Regions from separate parts of the Streptomyces sp. NPDC015171 genome, predicted to be linked through region 1. Evidence: riboswitches for the same ligand, from Rfam matches in the RefSeq annotation. Region 1 holds a riboswitch; each other region holds the start of a gene.
What was found. Region 1 has a riboswitch for thiamine pyrophosphate ahead of ACF073_RS25140 (thiamine ABC transporter substrate binding subunit). Riboswitches for the same ligand answer to the same signal wherever they lie in the genome.

Region 1 (3,269 bases):
GTCCGACCAGCGCCAGGAAGGCGCTGCCGGCCACCACGGTCGGCAGCACGAAGGGAACCGTGACGACGGCCCGCAGCACCTGCTTGCCCGGGAAGTCGAGGCGGGCGAAGACATAGGCGGCGGGCAGCGCGAGCAGCAGGGTGAGCGCGGTGGAGGCGAGCGCCTGCCAGGTGGTGAACCACAGCACGTGCCGGATGTCCGGCTGCGCGAGGACGTCCGCGATCCGCCCGAACCGCCAGACGCCGTCGGCCTTCAGTCCGCGGACGACGATCGCGGCCACCGGCCAGGCGAAGAACAGCGCGAAGAACGCGACCGGCAGGGCCATCAGCCCGAGCCGGGCCGCGTTCCCGCGCCGGTCCCGCTCACGGCCCGTCACTTCAGTACGAGCGACGTCCACGTCTTGACCCACTGGTCGCGGTTGGCGGCGATCTTGCCGGGCGCCATGGTCTCGGGGTGCTCGGCGGCCGGCCCGTACGCGGTGAACTCGGCGGGCACCTTCGCGCCCCCCACCACCGGGTAGACGTACATGTTCAGCGGCATGTCCTCCTGGAACTCCTTGGAGACCAGGAAGTCGACGAACGCCTTGGCGCCCTCGGGGTTGCCGGCGTTGCTCAGCACCCCGGCGAACTCGGTCTGCCGGAAGCAGGTGCCGCTCACCACACCCGTCGGGGCGGTGCTCGGCCGCTTCTTGGCGTAGATCACCTCAGCGGGCGGCGAGGAGGCGTACGACACCACGAGCGGCCGGTCGCCGCCCGCCTTCCTGCCCCCGGAGGAGCCGGAGAACTCCTGGGAGTAGGCCTGCTCCCAGCCGTCGACGACCTTGACGCCGTTGGCCTTGAGCTTCTTCCAGTACTCCGGCCAGCCCTTGTCGCCGTAGCTCGCGGCGCTGCCGAGCAGTAAGCCGAGCCCCGGCGAGGAGGTGGCCGCGTTCTCGGTGACGAGGAGGTTCTTGTACGCGGGATCGGCCAGGTCGGCGAAGGACCGCGGCGGGGCCAGCTTGTGCTCGCTGAAGTAGGCCTTGTCGTAGTTGACGCAGATGTCGCCGTAGTCGACGGGCGTGACCCGGTGCTCGGCCTTGTCGAGCTGGTAGGCGGCGCCGACCGTGTCGAGGCCCTTGGCCGTGTACGGCTGGAAGAGGCCGTTGTCGAGGGCCCGGGACAGCAGGGTGTTGTCGACGCCGAAGAAGACGTCGCCCTGCGGGTGGTCCTTGGTCAGGATCGCCTTGTTGACGGCCTGCCCGGCGTCGCCGTCCTCGAGGACCCTGACCCGGTACCCGGAGCGCTTCTCGAAGTCCTTGAGCACGTTCTTCGAGACGGCCCACGAGTTGTGGCTGACCAGCGTCACGGTCTTGGAGTCGGACGACGCCGTGCCGCCCGAGCCGCACCCGGTCAGGGCGGGCAGCGCGATCAGGCCGAGCCCGACCGCCGCGGCCGTGAGGGTCTTGTTGTGCACTGGATGTCCTCCTGGGGGTTGGCCAGGAAGAGACGCGGCCCTGCCCGGCTCCGCGGGGCGGAGCCGGGCAGGGCGCAACAGCTTGAGTGATGACCGAACTTCCTACCCAGAATGACCTGGGCGAGGTTCAGAGGGTCTGCGGCCCGGTTGCCGCACTCTCAGCGCTGTGGCGCTCCCCTGTCGGAATATGAAGTTGTGTGGACCCGGCCAGGTTACCGCTCGGTGGCCGCGAGCTGACCGCAGGCTCCGTCGATCTCCTGCCCACGGGTGTCCCGTACGGTGACGGGCACCCCGTGCGCGGCGATGGCCTCGACGAACGCCTTCTCGTCCTCGGGCCGCGACGCGGTCCACTTCGAACCCGGCGTCGGGTTCAGCGGGATCAGGTTGACGTGCACGGGCCTGCCCTTGAGCAGCCGGCCGAGCCGGTCGCCGCGCCAGGCCTGGTCGTTGATGTCCCGGATCAGGGCGTACTCGATGGACAGCCGGCGCCCGCTCTTCTCCGCGTACTCGAACCCGGCGTCCAGCACCTCACGCACCTTCCAGCGCGTGTTGACGGGGACGAGGGTGTCGCGCAGCTCGTCGTCGGGGGCGTGCAGGGAGATCGCGAGCCGGCACTTGAAGCCCTCGTCGGCGAACCGGTGGATGGCCGGCACCAGCCCGACGGTCGACACGGTGATCCCGCGCTGCGAGAGCCCGAGGCCGTCGGGGGCCGGGTCGGTGAGCGCGCGGATGGCACCGACGACCCGCTTGTAGTTGGCGAGCGGCTCGCCCATGCCCATGAACACGATGTTGGACAGCCGCGCCGGGCCGCCGGGCACCTCCCCGTCCCGGAGCGCCCGCATCCCGTCCACGATCTGGTGGACGATCTCGGCGGTGGACAGGTTGCGGTCCAGGCCCGCCTGGCCGGTGGCGCAGAACGGGCAGTTCATGCCGCATCCGGCCTGCGAGCTGATGCACATGGTGACCCGGTCCGGGTACCGCATCAGCACCGACTCGACCAGCGTCCCGTCGAACAGCCGCCACAGCGTCTTGCGCGTGGTGCCCTGGTCGGTGGACAGATGCCGGACGACGGTCATCAGCTCGGGGAACAGCGCTTCCCGGAGCTTGGCGCGCGAACCGGCGGGGATGTCGGTCCACTGCTCCGGGTCGTGCGTGTACCGCGCGAAGTAGTGCTGCGCGAGCTGCTTGGCACGGAACGGCTTCTCACCGGTCTCGGCCACAGCGTCCTTGCGCTCGGCGGGCGTGAGATCGGCGAGATGCCGCGGCGGCTTCTTGGCTCCGCGCGGGGCGACGAATGTGAGTTCTCCGGGCTTAGGCATGGCGCTACCAGTGTCGCAGATCCACTTGGGTGACCCGGGGCCGTCGGCCGCTGGGGTGACCGGCGACACCCGGAGGCCGCCCTGGCCCGTCCGAGCCCGCTCGGCCCGGCTGGCACGGGGATGCGCCGCGTAGCAGCCTGGAGACAGGGAACATCCGCCGCATGACAGCCCGAGGAGATGGCCGTGACTTCTGCTGGCTACGACACCACGTCGGACACCGCGTTCTTCGCCGAGATCACGGACGTGTTCAGGAAGCACCCTGAGGCGGCCGGGAAATACGCCCTCGCGAGTCTCGCCGTGGAGCGCGAGCTGGACGTCGACTACGCCCGGCAGTACGGAGTCTCCCGGATCGAGGGCGGCCGGGTCATCACCGAGTTCCATGACCGGGACAGCGATCGGCCGGTGATCCGGGCCCGGCTCTGCGTCAAGTACGAGCTGCGGGGACAAGAGCTGAAGTGCGTGCACTGGATGGAAGCCGAGGAGTGACCGCCACCGCCG
Region 2 (3,269 bases), on a different contig from region 1:
CCGCAGGTCGATCGGCCGGCCGCCGCGCGCCCTCTTCCGGGCCGCCCAGTCGACGATCACGATCGCGACGAACGCGGGGATCCAGTAGCCGACGAACAGCAGCACGTTCTGGAAGCGGGCCGTCGTGTCGGCGGCGTGCATCCACAGCACCAGCGGAAACCCGAGCAGCGCGGCGAGCGCGGCGGCGACCGGCCGCGGCACCCGCACGCCGACGGTCTGCAGCGCCAGCGACCCGCTGTAGTCGTTCATGGCGTTGCTGCACAGCGCCGCGAGAGCGACCGCGAGGAGCCCGAACGCGCCGAGCGCACCGCCGCCGAGCAGCCGGTCCACACCACGGGCGCTCTGGTCGGTGAACTGCGCGGCCCCCCACAGGCCGAGCGCCTGTACCGCGACGAAGGACACGCCGACACCGAGCAGGGTGCACCAGAACATGCGCGTCCGGGATGCCGTTCGTGGCAGGTAGCGGCTGAAGTCGCTCGCGTAGGGGGCCCACGAGAGAGCGAGACTCAGAGCGATGGCGCAGGTCAGCACGAACGCGCCGGCCCGATCGGCGCCGTGCACGGTCGTGGCCGTCGTGGGCTGGGTGCCGTGCGCGAGCTTCACCGCCAACGCGACGAACGCGACGGCGAGCGCGAAGGTCATCACCGTCTGCAACCGGTGGATCGCCTCGTACCCGATCACGCCCAGCACCCCCTGGGCCGCCAGCATCACCAGGACACCCAGCCAGAAGGGCCAGCCGCACAGCTGGGCCAGCGCGTCCCCGCCGAACAGGCCGATCAGCGCGTCCCAGGCGATGGACGACAGCCACTGCAGAGCGCCCGGCAGGGCCACGGCCCGGCCGAAGGCCAGCCTCGCCAGCGGCAGCTGGCCCGCTCCGGTCTGGCTTCCCCAGGTCCCCAGATAAGCCGTGGGCACCGCACCGACCACGGTGCCGAGCACCACGGCCAGCAAGGCGGTGGCGAAGTCCAGACCGAGGGCCGCCCCGACGGTGCCGCTGAACACGCCGGTCATCGTCAGGTTCGGGGCGAACCACACGGTGAAGAGGCGCCGGGGACCGCCGTAGCGGGCGTCCTCGGGCACCGGTGTGATCCCGCGCGTCTCCACCCGCAGATCGCCGGGGGCCGCCGGCATCCGGCCGTCGAAGACGCGTCGCACCTCGGCGACGGCCGTCTCTTCATGGGCGTACGGCAACGACATACGACATCCCTCCGCCAGTCCTAACTGGTTCAGGTTCAACGGGTGTGATCTCAGCCCCCGTGCGGGGGCACCCCGTGTCCAGGTACGCCGGCCAGAATAGCCCGGATCGGTGGCCGGTTCCGGCCGGGGTGAGGGGGGCCGCGCGGACCGGGTGACCGCGATCCCGACACGGCGAGCGCGGCGGCCCCTCCGAGAGCCGGGCCGGCTCCACCCCGCGTCCCGGCGGTGCGCACCGCGCTCGGCAGCTTCGGACCGGCGGGACGGGGCCCGGGACAGAGGGGACGGGCCCCGGGACCGGCGGACGGGCCTTCACTCTCGGAGACGAGGTTCGACCTCGACCCGGCCCGCCGCGAGGGTGGGCATCCGGCGACTCGCCGAGGACGGCGGATGGGGGGGACGAAGTCAGGAACGCGCCCTCGCCGGTGCGCTGTTGTAGGCCTGCGCCCGCAGGGCCGGGCGGCCCGAGCGCAGGGCCTCGGCGGGCCAGGACAGAGTGACCGTGCGCGACTCGCCGAGGAGGAGCCACAGGTAGTTGTCGCTGTACAGGGTCGGCAGGACGCGGCCCTCGCCCCGGCCGTCCAGCAGCGAGAGACGGACCATGGCGGCGACGGCGGGGCCGCGGTTGCGGACGGTGGCGGTCAGCTGGTGACGGGGGCCCGTGCGGGAGAGGCTCGTGACCGAGACCGACAGCTTGACCTGCCGCACCGTGTTGAGCGCTCTCATGTCCTCCGGAGTGCGGTGACGCCAGTAGGTGTTGCGGGACAGCACCCGGCCCCCGCTGTCTTCGAGGGTGCGCCGCAGCAGGTGCAGGGCGGGCACGTCGTCCGGCCGTCCGGCGGTGAACGCCGGTGCGGTGGAGGACGGGGCGATGTCGAGCCTCGCGGACCTCGGGGTGCCCAGGGGGCGGCCCGCGAGGTCGTGGGCGCGGGCCGTGACCGTGACGCCCTTCATCGCGGTGGCGGTGTGGTTGACCGCGAGGACCTGCCACTTCAGCGGGTCCGCCTGGACATGCAGGGGCTCGCAGGCGCTGCGGGCGCCGTAGTAGGTGCCGTTGACGTCGAAGTCGTAGTCGCACGTCTGCCAGACCGTGCTGTGCCAGGCCGGGTGGGACAGGTGGTCCTCGTACTGCGGGGACCAGCGGGTGCCGGGGCCGCCGTCGGTGGCGTGGGCGGCCGGGTGGTCGTGGTCCTCGGTCGAGGCGGTGGCCGTGCGGTGCCGTGCGAGGTCCGTGCCCGGGTTCCGGCTGTCGATCACGGACAGGGACCACAGCGAGTTGCCCCAGCTCGTGTTGCGCAGGCCGCAGCTGATCCGCAGGTACCGGCTGGTCCGTGCGGTGAACTCCGCGACATGGAGACTGGCGTCGCCGTTGTCGCAAGGCAGGGGTACGGCGGTGTTGTCGACGGTCTTCGCATCGGTCCAGGTGGAGTCGTCGGAGGAGACCTGCACCACGAACCGTGCCGCGTAGGCCTGTTCCCACACGAGGTCGACGCGGTCGAAGGACTGCTGGAAACGTTGTCTGACAACGTTGCCAACGGCTGATCCGTGCCGCCGCCCCTGTCAAGGCTCGCGACAGGATCGGGGGGTGACCGCAGCGATCACTGACGGGACGTCATGTGCCCGGCGCTCGCCTCGGGGTGACCCGTCCGCCGTCTCCGCCCCGTTCGCGTCCGTCGGCTCAGACGAGGAAGGTGGGCTGCTCGGTGATGCCCAGCAGGCTGCGGCCGTAGATCTCCCGGCCGAGGTCGGGGTTGACGACGCCGTGGCGGGACGCGGTGCCCAGGTCGCGCCAGATCCGCTGGAGGGGGTTGGCCAGGGCGAAGGCGCTCGCACCCGACACGGAGACGAGGCGGTCCACCGCCTCGCGGCTGCGGATCGCGGCGACGGCGGTGTCCATACGGACCCGGGCCCGCTCACCGACCGTCAGTTCCCGGCCCTCGGCGGCGGCGTGGTCGAGGTCGTCGGCGGCCCGGTAGGCGTGCAGTCGGGCGGTGTCGACGAGGGAAGCCGCGTCGGCGAAGGCGAGCTGGACGCTGGGCGAGTCGGCGAGGCGCGCGTAGACGGTCAGGGCCATC
Region 3 (3,269 bases), on a different contig from region 1:
CGCGGCACCGGCGTACGCCAGCACCAGGGTGTTGACCACGGACGCGATGTGGTCGCGGCCGATGCGGATGCCCGCCCGGTACAGCCCGCGCCAGCCCATCGACGGGTTGGCCTCGTGCAGCTCCCACACGGCCGACGTCTGGGTGACCGTCACATCGTCCAGGACACCGAGCGAACCGATGATGACGCCGGCCAGCAGCAGACCGCTCATGTCGATCGACGGATACAGCCCATGGATCAGACCGGTGCTGTCGTCCGTGTTGCCGGTCAGCGCGGCCCAGCCGATGAACAGCGAGCCGAGTACCCCGATCAGCACGAGGGAGATCAGCGTGCCGAGCACCGCCACCGAGGTCCGGGCCGACAGGCCGTGGCACATGTACAGGGCGATCAGCATGATGGCGCTCGCCCCGACCACGGCCACCAGCAGCGGGTTCGATCCCTGGAGGATCGCGGGCAGGATGAACAGCGTCAGCACCAGGAAGCTCACGGCCAGCGCGACCAGCGCCATGACACCGCGCAGCCGCCCCACCACGACGACGGCCACCGCGAAGATCCCCGCGAGCAGAGCCATGGGGAACTTCCGGTTCACATCGGTCACCGCGTACTGCAGTTCCTTCGGGGCCGAGGGTTCGTAGGCGACCACGACCTTCTCGCCCTGGTGCAGCTGGCGCGACTGGTCCGGCTGCACGATCTCCGTGAACGTACGGCCCTTGTCCTTGCCGGTGTCGACCCGGACGGTCGCCTTCTTGCAGTCTCCGTCGGCCTGTTGCTGGGCCGAGGTGCCCTCGGCGGTGGAGGTGTCGCCGGTCGGGGTGCCGCCGGAGGCGTTGACCGACTTGCAGCTGACCTCGACGACTTGGGTGACCGTTGCCTGCTGGGTCTGCCGGTCGAAGCCGACGCCGGTGCGCTTGTGGGACGGGGCCTCCCCGGGCCAGAGCACCACGAGGCCGACCAGGACCGCGGCGGTGAAGGGGACCAGTACCGCGGCGATGACCTTGCGCAGGTGCTTGGAGACAGGAGCCGCGGGACCGTGGCTGTGACTGTGACTGTGGCCGTGCCCGTGCCCAGGACCGGTGTCACGGCCGCCCGCCGGGGCTCCGTGGCCGTGTGCGCCGCCCTGTCCCGAGCCGTCTCGGCGGAGTGGCTCGGGTGGCTGCTGGGGATACTGCTCCATCCTGGTCACCGCCAGATCATCGCAAGAACGGCGGGGGCCCACTGTTCACCGCGCCACACATGACGCTAGCGTGGAGGCACCTTTGCACACGCGGGAGCTCGGAGCACCGGGCTGAGAGGGCGCTGACCTCCGTAGACGCGATGTTTCACGTGGAACGAACGATGTTCCACAGGAAACCTCGCCAGACGGAAGCCGCTGCGTCGACCGCTGAACCTGTTACCGGGTAATGCCGGCGTAGGGAGTAGGTCTCATGACCAACAAGGACGCACGCACGCCTGCCTCCGTCCAGGACGAGAAGTCCCAGGAGGCCGGGAAGTCCATCGGCTGGCACAAGGCGTATGTCGAGGGCTCGCGCCCCGACCTGCGGGTGCCGGTCCGTCAGGTGCATCTCACCAACGGGCAGTCGGTCACGCTGTACGACACCTCGGGCCCGTACACCGACCCTCTCGTCGAGACGGACGTCCGCAGGGGCCTGCTGCCGCTGCGGGAGAACTGGATCGTCGCCCGCGGCGACACGGAGGAGTACGCGGGCCGTCCGGTCCGCCCCGAGGACGACGGGATCAAGCACACCTCGCCGCGCGGCGGCCTGCGGAACCTGGACGCGGTCTTCCCCGGCCGCCCGCGTCAGCCGCGGCGGGGCCGGGGCGGGCAGGCGGTGACCCAGCTCGCGTACGCCCGCCGGGGCGAGATCACGCCCGAGATGGAGTTCGTGGCCGTCCGGGAGAACGTTCCGGCCGAGGTGGTGCGGGAGGAGATCGCGGCGGGCCGGGCCGTGCTGCCGGCCAATGTGAACCACCCGGAGATCGAACCGATGATCATCGGCAAGCGGTTCCTGGTGAAGGTGAACGCCAACATCGGCAACTCCGCGGTGACGTCCTCCATCGAGGAAGAGGTCGAGAAGATGACCTGGGCGACCCGCTGGGGCGCCGACACGGTCATGGACCTGTCCACCGGCCGCAACATCCACACCACCCGCGAGTGGGTGCTGCGCAACTCCCCCGTCCCCATCGGTACGGTGCCGCTCTACCAGGCGCTGGAGAAGGTCGACGGCAAGGCCGAGGAACTGACCTGGGAGATCTACAAGGACACCGTCATCGAGCAGGCCGAGCAGGGCGTGGACTACATGACCGTCCACGCGGGCGTCCGGCTGCCGTACGTCCCGCTCACCGCCAACCGCAAGACCGGCATCGTCTCGCGCGGCGGCTCGATCATGGCCGCATGGTGCCTGGCGCACCACAAGGAATCGTTCCTGTACGAGAACTTCGAAGAGCTGTGCGAGATCCTCGCCGCCTACGACGTCACGTACTCGCTGGGCGACGGTCTCAGGCCGGGGTCGATCGCGGACGCCAACGACGAGGCGCAGTTCGCGGAGCTGCGCACGCTCGGGGAACTCAACACGATCGCCAAGCGTTTCAACGTACAGACCATGATCGAGGGCCCGGGCCATGTCCCGATGCACAAGATCAAGGAGAACATCGACCTTCAGCAGGAGATCTGCGATGAAGCCCCGTTCTATACGCTCGGCCCGCTGACCACGGACATCGCGCCGGCCTACGACCACATCACCTCCGGTATCGGCGCCGCGATGATCGCCTGGTGGGGCACGGCGATGCTCTGCTACGTCACGCCCAAGGAGCACCTGGGCCTGCCCAACCGGGACGACGTCAAGACCGGCGTGATCACCTACAAGATCGCCGCGCACGCGGCGGACCTCGCCAAGGGGCACCCGGGTGCGCAGGAGTGGGACGACGCGCTGTCCGACGCCCGCTTCGAGTTCCGGTGGGAGGACCAGTTCAACCTCGCCCTGGACCCGGTGACGGCACGGGAGTTCCACGACGAGACCCTGCCGGCGGAGCCCGCCAAGACGGCCCACTTCTGCTCCATGTGCGGTCCGAAGTTCTGCAGCATGAAGATCTCGCAGGACATCCGGAGGGAGCACGGCGGCAGCCGGGCCGAGGTCGAGGAGGGCATGGCCCAGAAGTCGAAGGAGTTCGCGGAGGCCGGCAACCGGGTGTATCTGCCGATCGCCGACTGAACCACGTGCGGTGGACGCGCCGCGCCGGCCGGTGAGCCGGCGGACGCGGCGCGCGGGCTCG

Region 2: another riboswitch for thiamine pyrophosphate. It lies ahead of ACF073_RS22855 (purine-cytosine permease family protein); the one in region 1 lies ahead of ACF073_RS25140 (thiamine ABC transporter substrate binding subunit).
Region 3: another riboswitch for thiamine pyrophosphate. It lies ahead of thiC (phosphomethylpyrimidine synthase ThiC); the one in region 1 lies ahead of ACF073_RS25140 (thiamine ABC transporter substrate binding subunit).

What each region holds. Positions count from the first base shown of each region.
Region 1 covers NZ_JBIBUO010000009.1:240,523-243,791, reverse strand. The annotation lists gene ACF073_RS25145 (ABC transporter permease) at 1-325, opposite strand, end outside; gene ACF073_RS25140 (thiamine ABC transporter substrate binding subunit) at 373-1,452, opposite strand; TPP riboswitch at 1,534-1,641, opposite strand; gene rlmN (23S rRNA (adenine(2503)-C(2))-methyltransferase RlmN) at 1,665-2,771, opposite strand; gene ACF073_RS25130 (hypothetical protein) at 2,949-3,257, shown strand.
Region 2 covers NZ_JBIBUO010000008.1:199,736-203,004, reverse strand. The annotation lists gene ACF073_RS22855 (purine-cytosine permease family protein) at 1-1,197, opposite strand, end outside; TPP riboswitch at 1,187-1,282, opposite strand; partial or broken gene ACF073_RS22850 (hypothetical protein) at 1,600-2,700, opposite strand; gene ACF073_RS22845 (acyl-CoA dehydrogenase family protein) at 2,873-3,269, opposite strand, start outside.
Region 3 covers NZ_JBIBUO010000010.1:201,315-204,583, reverse strand. The annotation lists gene ACF073_RS26550 (YibE/F family protein) at 1-1,173, opposite strand, end outside; TPP riboswitch at 1,254-1,431, shown strand; gene thiC (phosphomethylpyrimidine synthase ThiC) at 1,424-3,208, shown strand.